2 regions of the Streptomyces boninensis genome follow, and region 2 is predicted to be linked to the other one. Evidence: predicted binding sites of a transcription regulator. Region 2 holds the regulator's gene; the other holds the start of a gene.

Region 1 (8,763 bases), 1.2 Mb from region 2:
GCGGCATTCCGGGTCTTGCCCGGCATCCGGTCCGCTCCCGCACGCCTGCGCCGCCGCGCCGCCGCCCGCCCTTCGTCGCTGTGCACCCGCTCCCCCTCCCGCCGGAACTCGGCTCGTCCGCTCACCGAGTTGACACTTTCAGCACTGCTCAACGACGCGGAGGCATATGCACATCCGTCACACGAAGGAGTGAGAGACGTGCTAGGGGCGGTCGGATGTGCTGTATGGGAGGCCAGGCAGACTGGGCTCATGCGCGTTGAACTGGCTTGTCTTCCCGGGAACCCGGACGTACCGAATGAGGACTTCGCGGCCGTGTCCTTGCCGTCCTCCGGCAGTGGCGGCAGCGTCGTGGTCCTGGACGGGGTGACGCCGCCGGCCGACGGGGACACCGGGTGCGTGCACTCCGTGCCGTGGTTCACCGCCCGGCTGGGTGCGGCGCTGCAGGAGCTGGCGGGGGTGCGGCGGGAGCTGACGCTCGCCGAGTGCCTGGCGGCGGCGATCGGGCGGACCGCGGACGCGCATCGGGCGACCTGTGACCTGTCGCATGTACGGACGCCGCAGGCCACGGTGGTGGCGGTGCGGTGGGACGAGGAGCGGGTGGAGCACCTGGTGCTGTCGGACTCGGCGCTGCTGCTGCGGTCGCCGGACGGGCAGTTGCGGACCGTGCTCGACCGCCGGCTCGCCGAGCTGCCGCCGCCGCTGCGGGCGCTGCGCGACGAGGTGCGGGCGCTGCCGCGCGGGTCGGCGGAGCGGGAGGCGCTGGGGCGGGAGTACGGGCGCGCGGTCGAGGGGCTGCGCAATGCCGAGGGCGGCTTCTTCACGGCGGCCGCGGACCCGGATGCGGCGCGGCGGGCGGTGACCGGGTCCACGCCTCGGGCGGAGGTGGCCGGGCTGGCGGCGCTGACGGACGGGGCGACGCGATGGACCGAGGTCTTCCGGCTGGGCGACTGGGAGCAGCTCTTCGCGCTGCTGGCGAAGAAGGGGCCGGGCGAGCTGATCGAGCAGGTCAGGGCGGCGGAGGCGGCGGATCCTGAGGGGCGTACGCATCGGCGGGGGAAGGCGCGTGATGACGCGGCGGCGGTGCTTGTGGAGCTGTGATGGGGAGCTGGAAGGCGCTCACCCCGTCGACTCGTTCACCCCGTCGACTCGTTGAACCGCCCCAGCAGCCGTGCCAGCTCCGCCACTTCGTCGTGCTCCCAGCCGCCCAGCCGCTCCACATACCGCGCATAGCGCGCCGCGCGGACCCGGTTGACCCGCTGGGCGCCCTCCGGGGTGAGCACCAGCAGCGAGGCGCGGCCGTCGGCCGGGTCCGGCTCGCGGGTGACCAGGCCGAGCTCCTCCAGGGCGCGGAGCTGGCGGCTCATCGTGGCCTTGCCGACGCCGAAGAAGCCGGCCAGCTCCGACGCGCGCTGCACGCCGCCGTCGGCGAGCCGGACCAGCAGCCCGTACGCGGCGGGCTCGAGCTCCGGGTGGACCTCCCGGGCCATCTCACCGGAGGCCGATCTGGCGCGCCGGTAGAACAGCGTCAACTCCCGTTCCAACGCGAGGAAAACGTGGTCCACACCATTCCCACGATCGGGCTGCGCCGCCTCGGCGGCGCCGGTCTTGTGCACGTCAGGGCTCTCTTCCGGCTTCCAGATGATGAAAGTTTTCTTCAGCTGCCCGGGTAGCCGCAGCTCCGTCAGAGTTTCGCAGGCGTAGACCAACGGCACCACCTGGACCCTCTTCCGCCACCCGCGCGCCACCTTTACCGTCTTTACTCAGCACCAGCAGTGACATGGCCACACCAATCGACAAGTCGCCCTACCGGCTTGCCGATCGGCACCCCCCACGCTTTCCGGTCCGAGGCACCCCCACCACCCCGGAGGTAAGCATGACTCCCCGTACAGGGTCACGCCTGGTCAGACGCACCACACTCGGCGCGATCAGCACGGTCATAGCGTCACTCGCGATGATGCTCGGCATGTCGAGCCCGGCCGCGGCGGCGCCGGACGCACGCGGCAACGGCGCCAGTGGACGCGCGTCGACCCAGAGCCCCAGCGCCGACGAGATCAAGCCCGGCGAGGCCTACATGGGCGTCGGCGTCCGCGCCCACGAGCCCGGCAACCAGAACGCGAACCCGATCACCCCGATGGCCACCGTCGAGGGCGTGGACGTCTCCAGCCATCAGGGCAACGTCGCGTGGTCCACTCTGTGGGGCAACGGCGTCCGCTTCGCGTACGTGAAGGCCACCGAGGGCACCGGCTACACCAACCCGTACTTCGCGCAGCAGTACAACGGCTCGTACAACGTGGGCATGATCCGCGGCGCCTACCACTTCGCGCTGCCGAACAGGTCCTCCGGCGCCACCCAGGCGAACTACTTCGTCGACCACGGCGGCGGCTGGTCCAAGGACGGCAAGACGCTGCCCGGGGCGCTCGACATCGAGTACAACCCGTACGGCTCGACCTGCTACGGGCTGAGCCAGTCGGCCATGCGCAGCTGGATCACCTCCTTCATCAACCAGTACAAGGCCCGTACCGGCCGCTACGCGTCGATCTACACGACCACCAACTGGTGGACGCAGTGCACAGGCAACTACGGCGGGTATGCCTCCAACAACCCCCTGTGGATAGCCCGGTACGCCTCCAGCCCGGGCACGCTCCCGGCCGGCTGGGGCTTCTACACCTTCTGGCAGTACACCTCGTCCGGCGCCGTCGTCGGCGACCACAACAAGTTCAACGGCGACATGACCCGGCTGAAGGTGCTGGCGACCGGCTGACCGCGCCGCCGCCCCCCCATCACCGCCGGCCTCCCGGAGCTGCTCCTCCAGGAGGCCGGCGGATCAACAAATCCCCCCACGAAAGGCACCCTTGCCATGACCATGCCCCGAATACGCGGCACCCTCCTGGCTGCCGCCTCCGCCGCCGCCCTCCTGGCGACCGCCGGCACCGCCCAGGCCGCACCGCTCAACGACACCGACGGCGTCCAGCGCGGCGAGGCGTACATGGGCATCGGCGTCCAGGCCCACGAGCCGGGCAGCCCGGTCGAGAACCCGGTCGCCCCGCAGGCCACCACCGAGGGCGTCGACGTCTCCAGCCACCAGGGCAATGTGGACTGGCCGGCGCTGTGGAACAGCGGCGTGAAGTTCGCCTACGTCAAGGCGACCGAGGGCAACTACTACAAGAACCCGAACTACGCGCAGCAGTACAACGGCAGTTACGACGTCGGCATGATCCGCGGCGCCTACCACTTCGGCACCCCGAACGACGCCAGCGGCGCCGAGCAGGCGAATTACTTCGTCGACAATGGCGGCGGCTGGTCCAAGGACGGCAAGACGCTGCCCGGCGTCCTCGACATCGAGTGGAACCCGTACGGCGACGCCTGCTACGGCAAGTCGGCCGCCGACATGGTCGCGTGGATCAAGGACTTCGTGAATACGTACAAGTCCCGCACCGGACGCGACCCGGTCATCTACACGGCGACCAGCTGGTGGAAGGACTGCACCGGCAACAGCGCCGAATTCGGCGCCACGAACCCGCTCTGGATCGCCCGCTACAACTCCTCCCCGGGCGAACTCCCGGCCGGCTGGGGCACCCAGACCATCTGGCAGTACACCTCCACGGGCCCGATCGTCGGCGACCACAACCAGTTCAACGGCGGCATCGACCGCGTCCAGGCGCTGGCGAACGGCTGACGACAAAGAAGTGGCGGCCCTCCCCGGACCCGCACTCCGGGAGAGGACCGCCACGTTGCAGCGGCTTACGCCGCGACCGGCACCCGCGGCTCCGCATCCGCCGTCGCCGGGGTCAGGGCGATGTCGAGCACCTTGCGCACGTCGGACACGGGGTGCACCTCCAGCTTTTCGAGGACCTCGGCCGGGACGTCGTCCAGGTCGGGCTCGTTCCGCTTCGGGATGATCACCGTGGTGACGCCGGCCCGGTGCGCGGCGAGCAGCTTCTGCTTCACGCCGCCGATCGGCAGCACCCGCCCGGTGAGCGACACCTCGCCGGTCATCGCCACGTCGGTACGGACCTGGCGCCCGCTGAGCAGCGAGGCCAGCGCCGTCGTCATGGTGATGCCCGCGCTCGGGCCGTCCTTGGGCACGGCGCCCGCGGGGACGTGCAGGTGCACGCCGCGGTCCTTCAGGTCGGCGACCGGCAGCTCCAGCTCCGCGCCATGCGACCTCAGGAAGGAGAGCGCGATGTGCGCCGACTCCTTCATGACATCGCCGAGCTGCCCGGTGAGGGTCAGCCCCGAGCCGCCGGACTCCGGGTCGGCGAGGGACGCCTCGATGAAGAGCACGTCGCCGCCGGCGCCGGTGACCGCCAGGCCGGTCGCGACCCCGGGCACCGCCGTACGCCGCTCGTCCGGGTCCTGGGCGGACTCGGGCGTGTGGTGCGGGCGGCCGATGAGCGGCCGCAGCTGCCGGGCGCCGACCGTGAACGGCAGTTCCTGGTCGCCCAGTTCATGCTTGGCCGCGACCTTGCGCAGCAGCCTCGCGATGGACCGCTCGAGGTTACGGACGCCGGCCTCGCGGGTGTACTCCCCCGCCAGCTTGCGCAGCGCCTCGTCCTCGATGGTGACCTCGCCGGACTCCAGGCCCGCGCGCTCCAGCTGCCGCGGCAGCAGGTGGTCACGGGCGATGGTGACCTTCTCGTCCTCGGTGTAGCCGTCGAGCCGGACCAGCTCCATGCGGTCGAGCAGCGCCTCCGGGATGGCCTCCAGGACGTTGGCCGTGGCCAGGAAGACGACATCGCTCAGGTCCAGCTCCACCTCCAGGTAGTGGTCCCTGAAGGTGTGGTTCTGCGCCGGGTCGAGGACCTCCAGCAGGGCCGCGGCCGGGTCGCCGCGGAAGTCGGAGCCCACCTTGTCGATCTCGTCCAGGAGCACGACGGGGTTCATGGACCCGGCTTCCTTGATGGCCCGGACGATGCGGCCGGGCAGCGCGCCGACGTACGTACGCCGGTGCCCGCGGATCTCCGCCTCATCCCGTACGCCACCAAGGGCGACGCGGACGAACTTCCGCCCCATGGCGCGGGCCACGGACTCGCCGAGCGACGTCTTGCCGACGCCGGGCGGACCGACGAGCGCCAGCACGGCACCCGCGCGCCGCCCGCCGACCAGGCCGAGCCCGCGCTCGGTGCGCCGCTTGCGCACCGCCAGGTACTCGGTGATGCGCTCCTTCACGTCATCGAGCCCCGCGTGGTCGGCGTCGAGGATCTCCTTCGCGCCCGCGATGTCGTACGCGTCCTCGGTGGTCTCGCTCCACGGCATCTCCAGGACGGTGTCCAGCCAGGTGCGGATCCAGCCGCCCTCGGGCGACTGGTCGGAGGAGCGCTCCAGCTTGTCGACCTCCTTGAGGGCGGCCTCGCGCACCTTCTCGGGGAGGTCGGCGGCCTCCACCCGGGCCCGGTAGTCGTCGGAGTCCTCCTCGTCGGACTCGCCATTGAGCTCGCGCAGCTCCTTGCGTACGGCATCGAGCTGCCGCCGCAGCAGGAACTCGCGCTGCTGCTTGTCGACGCCCTCCTGGACGTCCTTGGCGATGTCCTCGGCCACGTTCTGCTCGGCGACATGCTCCTTCAGCCAGGCGGTGGCGAGCTTCAGGCGCGCGACCGGGTCGGCGGTCTCCAGCAGCTGGACGCGCTGCTCGACACTCAGGAAGGGCGAGTAGCCGGAATTGTCGGCAAGGGCGCCCGGGTCGTCGATCTGCTGCACCCGGTCCACGACCTGCCAGGCGCCGCGCTTGCGCAGCCAGCCGGCGGCGACGGCCTTGTACTCCTTCATCAGCTCGGTGACCGAGCCGGGCAGTGGGTCGGGCGTCTCGTCGTCGATTTCGGTGCCCTCGACCCACAGGGCGGCGCCTGGTCCGGTGGTCCCGGCGCCGATCTTGATCCGGGTGACGCCGCGGATGAGCGCCCCCGGATCGCCGTCCGCCAGCCGGCCCACCTGCTCGACGCGGCCGAGGACACCGGTCCCCGCGCACGAACCGTCGACCCGCGGCACCAGCAGCACCCGCGGCTTGCGCCCGGCGCCGCGAGCGTCGGCCTGCGCGGCCTCGACGGCGGCGCGCACCTCGGCGTCATTGAGGTCGAGGGGCACGACCATGCCCGGCAGCACGACCTCGTCGTCCAGCGGCAGGACGGGCAGTGTCAGCGGTGTGTACTCAGCAGCCATGATCTCCCCTTCGGCATCCAAGTTGAGTTATGTCGACTCAATGCTGGGGAGCCTCAGGATGTTCCCCCGGGGGCGTTCGCTGTGAGCGATCAGGGGGATTGGCGGCTTGGCTACCCTCGTCAGCCATGGAGGCAGGCATGGAATTCCCCCCGGAGACCCTGGACCGCCGCGAGGGCCCGTACGGCGAGGTGGCGCTGCGCCGCCGCACGTCCGGCGAGGCGGCGACGTACGAGATCATCGCGAACGGCTGCTTCCTGATGGACACCTCCGACGGCCGCTCCGAGCGGCTGCTGATCGATGCGGCGCTGGCCTCGCTGGACGGCCGCCCGTCCCCATCGGTGCTGATCGGCGGCCTCGGCGTCGGCTTCTCGCTCGCGCACGCCGCCGCCGAGCCGCGCTGGGGCGCGATCGCGGTGGTGGAGCGGGAGCAGGCGGTGATCGACTGGCATCTGGAGGGACCGCTCGCGGAGATCAGCGGGCCCGCGCTGGCCGACGAGCGGGTCCGGATCGTCACCGCCGACCTCGTCGAGTACGTGCGGACCGCCCCTGTCGCGTACGACGCGCTGTGCCTGGACATCGACAACGGCCCGGACTGGACGGTCACGGAGGACAACGGGTCGCTGTACTCCCCCGCCGGGCTGGCGGCCTGCGCGGCCCGGCTCACGGCGGGCGGAGTGCTGGCGGTCTGGTCGGCGCAGCCGTCCCCGGCCTTCGAGGAAGCGCTGCGTACGGCGGGCTATGCGGATGTTCGCACAGAGCAAATTCCGGTGGAACGGGGCGTTCCGGACGTAGTCCACCTTGCCAAGCGGCCCTGACGGCAACGTTATCCACACCGTGTAGCCGAGCCCACCGCCAGGCACATACGCTTCTGCCCAGCAAATCTGACCGACGGGGACCCGGCACTCTTGCCGAAGACCAGCGGGGGCGGCACCCATGACGCGGCTACACCACGAATCCACACACCTCACCTCCGCGCACAACGCGAGCGCGGCGGGGAACCCCGGCCTGCCTCCGGCCAGACGAGTCCTCCTGGTCGAGGACGACCCGACCATCGTCGACGCCATCGCGCAGCGGCTGCGCGCCGAGGGCTTCGAGATCCGTATCGCGGGCGACGGCCCCGCGGCCGTGGCCGCCGCCGCGGAGTGGGAGCCGGACCTCCTCGTCCTCGATGTGATGCTCCCGGGCTTCGACGGCCTGGAGGTGTGCCGGCGGGTGCAGGCGCACCGCCCGGTGCCCGTCCTGATGCTCACCGCGCGGGACGACGAGACGGACATGCTGGTCGGCCTCGGCGTCGGCGCTGATGACTACATGACGAAGCCCTTCTCCATGCGCGAGCTCGCCGCCCGCGTGCATGTCCTGCTGCGCAGGGTGGAGCGGGCCGCGCAGGCCGCCGGGTCCCCGCGCGACGGCGACACCATCCGGCTCGGCGAGCTGGAGATCGATCACACCCAGCGCCGGGTCCGCGTCCATGGCGCCGATGTGCATCTGACGCCGACCGAGTTCGACCTGCTGGTGTGCCTGGCCAACCAGCCGCGCGCGGTCCTCTCCCGCGAGCAGCTCCTGGTCGAGGTCTGGGACTGGGCGGACGCCTCCGGGACCCGCACGGTCGACAGCCACATCAAGGCCCTCCGCCGCAAGATAGGCGCCGAGCGCATCCGTACGGTCCACGGCGTCGGCTATGCCCTGGAGCCGGCCACCGCCTAGTTACGCCCGGTGCTGGTGCGCCCAGCGCGTACCAGCCCGCGTCAGACGTAAGGGACCAGCGCGATGCACGACCCCGCCCCACAGCCTCCCGTGCCCGGCGTCCGGCCGCGCCGGCGGTCCTTCCGCGCGTACGTGGACGGGCTGATGGCGCGGCTGTGGACGGCGATGAAGCCGATCGACCCGTTCCGGTCGCTCAAGGCCGCCCTCAGCGGCCTGGTCATGGTGTCCGTGATCATCGCCACACTGCTGGTCTTCGTCGCCATCCGCTCCTCCACGGAGCTGCGGATCGCCACGATATTTTCGCTGATCGCAGCCCTGCTGATCACGCAGTTCGTGGCGATGCGGCTGACCCAGCCGCTGGACGAGATGACCGAGGTCACCCGCTCCATGGCGCACGGCGACTACACATCGCGGCTGAACACCGGCCGCCGCGACGAGTTCGGCGAGCTCGCCGTGGCCTTCAACCGGATGGCGGGCGACCTGGAGGCCGCCGACCGGCACCGCAAGGAGCTGGTCGCCAATGTGTCGCACGAGCTGCGCACCCCCATCGCCGCGCTCCGCGCCGTGCTGGAGAACGTGGTGGACGGCGTGTCCGCCGCCGACCCGGACACGATGCGCACCGCCCTGCGCCAGACCGAGCGCCTCGGCCGGCTGGTGGAGCAGCTGCTCGACCTGTCCCGGCTCGACAGCGGCGTGGTGCCGCTGCGCGCCCGCCGCTTCGAGGTGTGGCCGTATCTGTCAGGGGTCCTGAAGGAGGCCGGGCTGAAGCAGGGTGCGTACGGGCCGGTCGGCCCCGGCCTGGGCGGCAGCATCGACGCGCCGAACCCGCGGCAGCGGCCGCGTCGCGATGTCAGCCTGCACCTGGACGTGGCGCCGCCCGGCCTCACCGCCAGCGCGGACACC
Region 2 (8,763 bases):
CGCCAAGGTCGACGCCCTCGTCGCCCGCACCCCACTGCCCGACGCCCAGGACGCGGCCTTCGAGCGCGAGTACCTCAAGCAGATCGCCGCGCGGCACGGCAAGCTCACGATCTACGGCATCGACCTGAGCAACTCACCAGCCAAGTGGCCACTGGACGCGGCATATCTGAGCCTGGAGACGACCGCGCCCGCGGGACAGCGGGCGATGATTCACCTCGAAGGACACGGGACAGCCGGCGAACCCGGTGCACTATTTCTCCCCGGTGACGCGCGCCGGCCCTCGCGTCCTTCTGCGCGGCGTCGCCGGATCCGGCAAGACGACGCTCGTGCAGTGGCTCGCGGTCGCAGCTGCTCGCCAGGCCGACGAGCAGCGCAAGAGCGAAGCCGAAGGCATGGCGTATCTCCGCGGCCGTATCCCCTTCGTGCTGCCGCTGCGCACCCTCACCCGCCATGGCGAACGCCTCCCCACCCCGCGACATTTCCTCACTGCCGCCGGCTCGCCGATTGCCGGGGAGCAGCCGCCCGGCTGGGAGCACCGGGTGCTGCGTAACGGCCGGGCCGTGGTGCTGGTCGACGGCATCGACGAGGTGCCGGAGCCGGAGCGCGCTCGGGCCCGCGAGTGGCTGACCGAACTCATCGCCGCCTTCCCCGAGGACAACCGGTGGCTCGTCACCTCCCGCCCCACGGCCGTTCCCGATGGCTGGCTGGCGTACGACGGCTTCGCCGACCTCACCCTGGCCGCGATGAGCCCGGCCGCGGTGGCCGACTTCCTCGGCCGCTGGCACCGCGCCGCGGCCACCGGCGACCCGGAGGACGACACCCGCCTCAAGACATACGAACGTCAGCTGCTGGAGGCCGTGCGCGCCAAGCCCGACCTGGGCACGCTGGCAACCAACCCGCTGCTCTGCGGCCTCATTTGCGCACTCAACCGTGACCGCCACGGCTATCTCCCCCGCGGCCGCAAAGAGCTGTACGCCGCCGCCCTCTCCATGTTGCTGCTCCGCCGCGACCGGGAGCGCGGCATGACGGGCGGGCCCGAGCTCAGCGAGGAAGCGCAGATCCAGTTGTTGCAGCGGCTCGCGTACTGGCTGATCCGCAACGGCCGCACCCAACTGGACCGCGACCGCGCCGAGCGCATCCTCGCCGAGGCCCTCCCCGCGGTCCCCGAGGCGTCCGCTCTCGGCACCGCCGCCGCCGTACTGGACCACCTTCTCCTCCGCAGCGGGCTGCTCCGGAAGCCCGCCCCGGGCGCCGTCGACTTCATCCACCGCACCTTCCAGGACTACCTCGGTGCCCGCGCCGCCGTGGAGTCCGGGGACTTCGGGGTGCTCTCCGGCCACGCCGCCGACGACCAGTGGGAGGACGTCATCCGCATGGCGGTCGGGCACGGGCGGCCGCGCGAGCGAGTGGAGATCATCACGACCCTGCTCGCACGGGCCGACGCCGCGGACGACGACGCGGTCCGCACCCGCATCCGGCTGCTCGCCGCCACCTGCGAGGAGCAGGCCGCCGAGCTGCCAGGGGCGGTGCGCGCCGAACTGGCCCGGCACACCCGCGAGCTGATCCCGCCCCGCAACGTCGCCGAGGCACAGGCGCTGGCCGCCGCCGGTCCGCTGGTACTCGACCTGCTCCCCGGCCCGGAGGACCTGGACACGCTTGACCCGGCGGAAGCCTGGCTGGTCACGGTGACGGCGACCAACGTTGCCTCGGAGCGTGCCATCCCCTTCCTGGCCCGCTTTGCGTCGGATACCTCGCGGGAAGTGCGCAGCCAACTGGTCTGGGGCTGGCACCGGTTCGAGGCGGCACCGTACGCGGAACAGGTGATCTCCCGCCTCAACCCCGATGAACTGTTCTTCGTCGTGCACGAGGCGGAACATCTGCGTGCGCTACGGCGCTTCGGGGGCAGGCCGCTGCTCGACGCGCGCGGACCGGTGCCGGCCGCCGAGCTGGCGGCGTACGTCCGCGCGGTGCCGGTGACAAAACTGCTGGTCCTGGACAACGACACGGTGACCGACCTGGACTTTCTCGCGGGGCGCGACAGTCTCCAGCACCTGCGGATCTCCCGCTGCCAGGCGCTCGGGGACATCTCCGGAGCGGCGGGCTTGCCGTTGCGCTCCCTGGTCCTCAGCGAGCTCCCAGGGCGCGTCCGGCTCGCCGCGCTCGGCCCCATGCGCGAGCTGACCGAACTGTCGTATTCGCCCAGCCGGGGCGCCGAGTGGAGTCTTTCCGAACTGCCCGAGGCGCCGCTCGTCGCGCTCAACCTGCTGACCGCACCCGCGCCCCGTTACGGCTGGGCGGCACTCACCCACTACGCCGAACTGCGGGTCCTGCAGCTGGGTGCCCGAAGCAGCCCTGGAACGGGCACCGACTGGCTCTGCCTGACCACGCCGGCGAACCTGTCACAGCTCCGCATCGCCGCATCCGCCCTCGACTCCCGCCCGCGCGGCGTGACCCTCCCCGGCATCACCGAACTCCGGCTGGACCGCTGGCGGCCGTCGGAGGACCGGCTGCGCACGCTGGCCGCGGCCTTCCCCGGACTGGAGGCACTGCATCTTGACACGGCCTTCGTGAGCCCGGACCTGTCCCCGCTCGCCGCCCTGCACAGCCTGCGCGAGATCCACGTGCCCGATACGGACGCGGACGCGGTCACGCACCGCGGGCTGCCGGTACGGGTCCGGTTCATCCGCCACTGAGGGATGCCGGTCGCCTGGCGGTGTCCGTTCACCACCTCAACCCTGCCCCGGTGTTGCACAATCACGGCATGGACCCGGTCGCCACAACGGGCATGAAGATCGCATCGAGCGTCATCACGCCGCTGATCAAGCGGCTGTTCATCTCCGACGGGCCCGGTGCCGATGTCGGCCTGGCCGGGAAGCCCGTACGGCTGTCGGGGCTGGTCTCCTTTACGGGTGAGCGGCGCACGCTCAGCGACAAGCAGCTGGACAGGCTTGCCGACGCGCTGGTCGCGAGCGCCTTACGGTCCGGCGAGCGGCCGATCGCACCGGACGAGCGGGAGGCGGTCACGGCCGCCCTCGCCGCGACGCTGCGCGCGCTCGGCGAGATCACCCTCACCGATGTCGAGGCGGTCGAGCTCGGGCACGAGGAACTCGCGAGCCGGATGCGCGCGGCGGCCGGCCGGCCGGAACGACATCTGTCCGCCGACGCCACCTACTTCCACGACCGCCTCGTCGACCTCGCCTGCCTGCACATCCTTCGCTTCTTCACCCAGCGCTCCACCTTCGTCGCGACGACCCTCGTCGCCCAGAGCCGGCGCCTGGCAGAGCTCGCGGCCAAGGTGGACGCGCTCGCGCCGCGGGTACCGGGGCCGCATGAGCAGGATGCGGCGTTCGAGCGGGACTACCTCGACCACGTCCGCCGCAAGCACGGCAGGCTCACCATCTACGGCATCGACCTGGCCAACTCGCCCAGCGGGTGGCAGCTGGACGCGGCGTATCTCAGCCTGGAGGCGACCACCGGGACCGCGGCGCGCACCCGGCCGCGGGACGGTGACGATGCCGAGGTCGTCCTCCCGGCGACGACCGTACGGCCCGCCGACGAAGCCCTCGCCGACGCGACACGGGTGCTCCTGCGCGGGGTGGCGGGCTCGGGCAAGACCACGCTCGCGCAGTGGCTCGCGGTGTCCGCGGCTCAGCCCGAGACCGAGGGGCGGATGGCGTATCTGAGCGGCCGGGTGCCGTTCGTACTCCCCATGCGCACCCTGCTCAGCAGGCAGCTCGACCAGCTGCCGGACCCGGGTACCTTCCTCAGCGTGACCGGCAACCCGTGCGCCGGCACCCAGCCCCGCGGCTGGGAGCACCGGGTGCTGAAGGACGGCCGGGCGCTGGTCCTCGTCGACGGCATCGACGAGGTGCCCGAGCCTGAGCGCCGCCGCGCCCGGCACTGGCTGACAAAGCTGATCGACGCGTATCCAGACGGGAATCGCTGGCTCGTCACCTCCCGCCCGTCTGCGGTCCCCGAGGGCTGGCTGGCGAATTACGGCTTCACCGACCTGACGCTCGCCGACATGAGCGCCTCGGACGTCGCCGCGTTCATCGATCGCTGGCATACGGCGGCACGCACCGGCGACCCGGACTACGACCAGGTCCTGGAGGCGTACGCCCGCGACCTCCGGAACGCGGTGCGCGCCAAGCCGGACTTGGGGCGGCTGGCCACCAATCCTCTGCTGTGCGGGCTCATCTGCGCCCTGAACCGTGATCGCCGCGGCTACCTGCCGGGTGGCCGCATGGAGCTCTACTCCGCCGCCCTGTCGATGCTGCTGATCAGGCGCGATCAGGAGCGCGGCATGGTAGGGCCCGAGCTGCGTGAGCAGCCGCAGATCCAGATCCTGCAGCGGCTGGCGTACTGGCTTATTCACAATGGCCGTACGGAGATGAGCCGTTCCCGCGCCGAAGAGATCGTTGCGGCTGCGCTTCCGTCCGTCCCGGCGATCGCGGCCATGGGCGATGCCCCCGCCATCCTCGACCACTTCCTGCTGCGCAGCGGCCTGCTGCAGGAGCCTGTGCCGGACGCGGTGGAGTTCATCCACCGCACGTTCCAGGACTACCTCGGCGCCAGGCACGCCGTGGACGAGGGCAACCTGGGCGCGCTGGCCCAGAACGCGGCCAATGACCAGTGGGAAGACGTCATCCGCATGGCCGTCGGCCACGCCCGCCGGCACGAGCGCGCCGAGATCCTGCGCGAGCTGCTCAAGGCCGCCGACCGGGTGCAGCAGTCCTCGGAGTGCACCCGGCTCCGGCTGCTGGCGGCGACGTGCCTGTCTTACGCCACGGATCTCGATCCAGAGGTGCGCGCGGACGTCGAGCAGCACACTGCCGGGCTCATACCGCCGAGGAACACGGACGAGGCCGACAGGCTGGCGACGGTGGGGCCGCTCGTGCTCGATCTGCTCCCGGGGCCCGACGGGCTGGAAGAGGGGACGGCCGCCGCTGTTGTCACGGCGGCCTGCCTGATCGCCTCCGAACAGGCCATCCCTTTCCTCACCCAGTACGTGAATCATCCCTCCGTCCACGTCCGCGACACGCTCGCCCGCTACTGGCGCCGGCACGACACCGAGAGCTATGGCCGGGACATTGTCGCCCGCCTGACTCCCGACGGGACGATGTTCACAGCGCATTCGGAGGAGCATCTGGAGGCCCTGTCCGCCATGGGCACCCGACCCGCACTCCATGCGGTGGGCGACATCTCCCAGGAGCTGATTGCCGCGTATGCGTCGGAAGCCTCGCTTACACGCATCCAGGTGACTTCCAACGGCCAGCTGTGCGATCTGGATTTCCTCCGCGGGCAGGCCAGGTTGACGATTGTCTCCATTGCGTCCTGCCCGAACCTCACCGATCTGTCCGGACTGGCAGACGTGCCACTGAACACCCTCCACCTGACGGAGGATTCCACGCGTACCGGGCTCTCCGTGCTCCGCGGGATCCCGACGCTCAGGAAACTCAGCCTGTGCCTGGGCCCGCGCGAGCGCGTAGCACTGAGCTCTATTCCGCCGCTGGATGCCCTGCGCTATCTGGACATGAGCGCTGTCAAGTCACTCCCGAGCGGATTGCAGAGGCTCGGGCGCCTGACCGGCCTGGAATCGCTGCTTCTGGGGCCGGGCACGAGTCCATGCGCCGCGTCCGACTGGGAGGAGTTCACCTGTCTTCCCAGACTCAACGAGCTGAGTCTGGCGTCCGGTGCCCTGGCCTTGCTGCCGACCGAGCTGGTGTTGTCTAAAGTGCAGTACCTGTCCCTGATCTGCGGTTACGGGCAGACAGGACTCTGCCTGGAGAGGTTGCCGAGCGCCTTCCCGGGACTCCAATGGCTGGTGCTGGAGGGCGCCATCGACGAAGTCGACCTAGCCCCGCTGGCAGATCTCCAGCACGTCACTCGCGTACAACTACCGTCCATCCGCCCGGCCCTGCGCGGCACGGACCGGCTGCCGGAACGAGTGCAGCTCACCTAGCGGCGCCTACTGCCCGCCCCGCCCCCGCTTAGGCTTCCAGACCACCAGCGCGCTCGTCTGCTGGACTTCCTGATACGGGACCAGGTCGCGTCGGTACGAAGCATGCACCGCCGCCTCCCGCTGCTGCATCGCCGCCGCCGCCCCGTCCACCGCGTCCTGCAGCTCCGCGCACCGCGCCTGCAGCGCCGCGACCTGGTTCTCCAGCTCGATGATGCGCTTGATGCCGGCCAGGTTGATGCCCTCGTCCTGCGACAGCTGCTGGACCGTACGCAGCAGGTCGATGTCTCGCGCCGAATAGCGGCGGCCCCGCCCCGCCGTGCGGTCGGGGGAGACCAGGCCGAGGCGGTCGTACTGGCGGAGGGTCTGGGGGTGCAGGCCGGAGAGTTGGGCTGCGACCGAGATGACGTAGACCGGGGTCTCTTCGGTGAGCTCGTACGGGTTGCGGCTCCCGCGGCCTCCGCCGCCGCGGCCGGCTCGGCCACCGTTCATCTCATGCTCCCTTCGCGGCCTTGAACAGCTCCGCCCGCGGGTCCTCGCCCGCCGTGGCGTCGCGGTATGCCTCCAGCGACTCCGTCGCCGTGTCGTCGAGGTCCTTCGGTACGGCTACTTCCACCGTCACCAGCAGGTCTCCCCGCGTGCCGTCCTTGCGAACCGCGCCCTTGCCGCGGGCGCGCATCGTGCGGCCGTTGGGGGTGCCCGGGGGCAGCTTCAGCTTTACGGGCGGGCCGCCGAGCGTCGGGACCTTGACCTCGCCGCCGAGGGCCGCCTCGGGGAAGGTCACCGGGACCGTCACCGTGAGGTTGTCGCCCTTGCGGCCGAAGACCGGGTGCGCGTCTACGTGGACCACCACGTACAAGTCGCCCGCCGGGCCGCCCCGTTCGCCGGGGCTGCCCTTGCCGCGCAGGCGGATGCGCTGGCCGTCGGAGACGCCTGCCGGGATGCGTACCTGCATCGTGCGGGACGACTTCGCGCGGCCCGAGCCCTTGCAGATCTCGCACGGGTGTTCCGCGATCAGGCCGCGGCCCTTGCAGTCCACGCACGGGTCCGTGAGAGAGAAGCCTCCGCCGCCGCCCCTCGACACCTGGCCGGTGCCCACGCACGTCGGGCACACCCGCGGTGTGCCGTTCTTGTCGCCCGTACCCGAGCAGGCCTTGCAGGGGGCCGAGGACGACATGCGCAGCGGGACCGTCGCGCCGTCGACCGCCTCCGTGAAGCTCAGCGTGACCTCGGACTCGATGTCCTGGCCGCGGCGCGGCTGGGTGCGGGTGCCCGTGCCGGTGCGGTTGAAGAGGCCGCCGAAGACGTCGCCGAGGCCGCCGCCGAAGCCGCCGCCCTGGCCGCCGCCGCTCTGCGGGGTGCCGCCGAAGAGGTCGCCGAGGTCGAAGTTGAAATTGCCGCCGGGGCCGCCGGGGCCGGTACGCAGGCCGCCGTTGCCGAACAGCGCGCGGGCCTCGTCGTACTCCTTGCGCTTCTTCGGGTCGCCGAGGACGTCGTTCGCCTCGGAGACCTCCTTGAAGCGCTCCTCGGCCTTGGCGTCGCCCTTGTTGGCGTCGGGGTGGTTCTCCCGGGCCAGCTTGCGGTACGCCTTCTTGATCTCGGCCTCGGTGGCGTCCTTCGGGACGCCGAGGACCTTGTAATAGTCCTTCTCGATGAAGTCCTTGGTGCTCATCCCCGGCGTCCCTCCTCCCGTGCCTCGTCAGCCCTCGTCCGGGCCACCGTTCTCCTTGTCAGCGGGCTTGTCGCCCTCGGACTTCGCGGTCTCGGCATCGCCCTCGGCCTCGTCCTCGGACGACGCGGACGCGCCCGGCTGCGGCTCGGCGACCGCGACCCTGGCGGGGCGGATCGTACGCTCGCCGATCCGATACCCGGGCTGCAGGATCTGCACGCACGTGGTCTCGGTGACATCCGGCGAGTACGAGTGCATGAGCGCCTCGTGGATCAGCGGGTCGAAGGGCTCGCCCTCCTTGCCGAACTGCATCAGACCCATCTTGGCGACGACCGTCTCCATCGACTCGGCCACCGACTTGAAGCCGCCGACCAGCTCGCCGTGGTCGCGGGCGCGGCCGACGTCGTCCAGCACCGGCAGCAGCTCGGTCAGCAGGTTCGCGATCGCGACCTCCTTGACCGCGATCCGGTCCCGCTCCACCCGCCGGCGGTAGTTCTGGTACTCCGCCTGCAGCCGCTGCAGGTCCTTCGTGCGCTCCTCGAGGGCCGTACGGACCTGGTCGAGCTGCGCCGTGAGCGCTGCGTCCACGGGCTGTCCTTGCTGGTCTTGCGGGTCTTGCTGGTCCTGAGCGGCCTCGTCCCCGTCCGGGCCGGCCGGGGCCGCCCCGTCAGGGGCGGACCCGGCGGCTGCCTCGGCGGCAGCCTCGTCCGGCGTGCCGGCGGTGTCGTCGGGGACGTCGGGCTGCTCGTCGCGGCCCGGTGTCTCCTCCGTCACGCCGCACCGTCCTTCTTCTGGTTCTCGTCGTCGACGATCTCAGCGTCCACCACGTCGTCGTCGGCGGCCTGCGCGCCGTCACCGGCGGCCGCGCCGTCGGCGCCGTCAGCGCCCTCGGCCCCACCGGCCGCCTGCGCGCCCTGGGCGTCCGCGTACAGCGCCTGGCCGAGCTTCTGGCTGGTGGCGGCGACCTTCTCGGTGGCCTCGCGGATGGCGGCGGTGTCCTCGCCCTTCAGCTTCTCCTTGAGGTCGGACACGGCCTCCTCGACCTCGGTCTTCACATCCGCCGGGACCTTTTCCTCGTTGTCCTTGAGGAACTTCTCGGTGGTGTAGACGAGCTGCTCGGCCTGGTTACGGGTCT

The links. The regulator HspR, encoded in region 2, represses chaperone genes until heat shock. The targets are predictions, from matches to a motif close to TTGAGNNNNNNNNNCTCAA.
Region 1: the regulator HspR is predicted to act here: its motif matches at 6,179-6,197, upstream of lon (endopeptidase La).

Annotation. Positions count from the first base shown of each region.
Region 1 covers NZ_CP183837.1:6,470,750-6,479,512, reverse strand. Annotated here, with positions in the region: gene ACNNMR_RS29750 (sensor histidine kinase) at 1-125, opposite strand, end outside; gene ACNNMR_RS29745 (protein phosphatase 2C domain-containing protein) at 250-1,098, shown strand; gene ACNNMR_RS29740 (MarR family winged helix-turn-helix transcriptional regulator) at 1,134-1,613, opposite strand; gene ACNNMR_RS29735 (lysozyme) at 1,874-2,761, shown strand; gene ACNNMR_RS29730 (lysozyme) at 2,858-3,676, shown strand; gene lon (endopeptidase La) at 3,742-6,156, opposite strand; gene ACNNMR_RS29720 (spermidine synthase) at 6,294-6,971, shown strand; gene ACNNMR_RS29715 (response regulator transcription factor) at 7,090-7,860, shown strand; gene ACNNMR_RS29710 (HAMP domain-containing sensor histidine kinase) at 8,005-8,763, shown strand, end outside.
Region 2 covers NZ_CP183837.1:5,231,666-5,240,428, reverse strand. Annotated here, with positions in the region: gene ACNNMR_RS23855 (NACHT domain-containing protein) at 246-2,693, shown strand; gene ACNNMR_RS23850 (NACHT domain-containing protein) at 2,762-5,962, shown strand; gene ACNNMR_RS23845 (heat shock protein transcriptional repressor HspR) at 5,969-6,451, opposite strand; gene dnaJ (molecular chaperone DnaJ) at 6,453-7,631, opposite strand; gene grpE (nucleotide exchange factor GrpE) at 7,659-8,402, opposite strand; gene dnaK (molecular chaperone DnaK) at 8,399-8,763, opposite strand, start outside.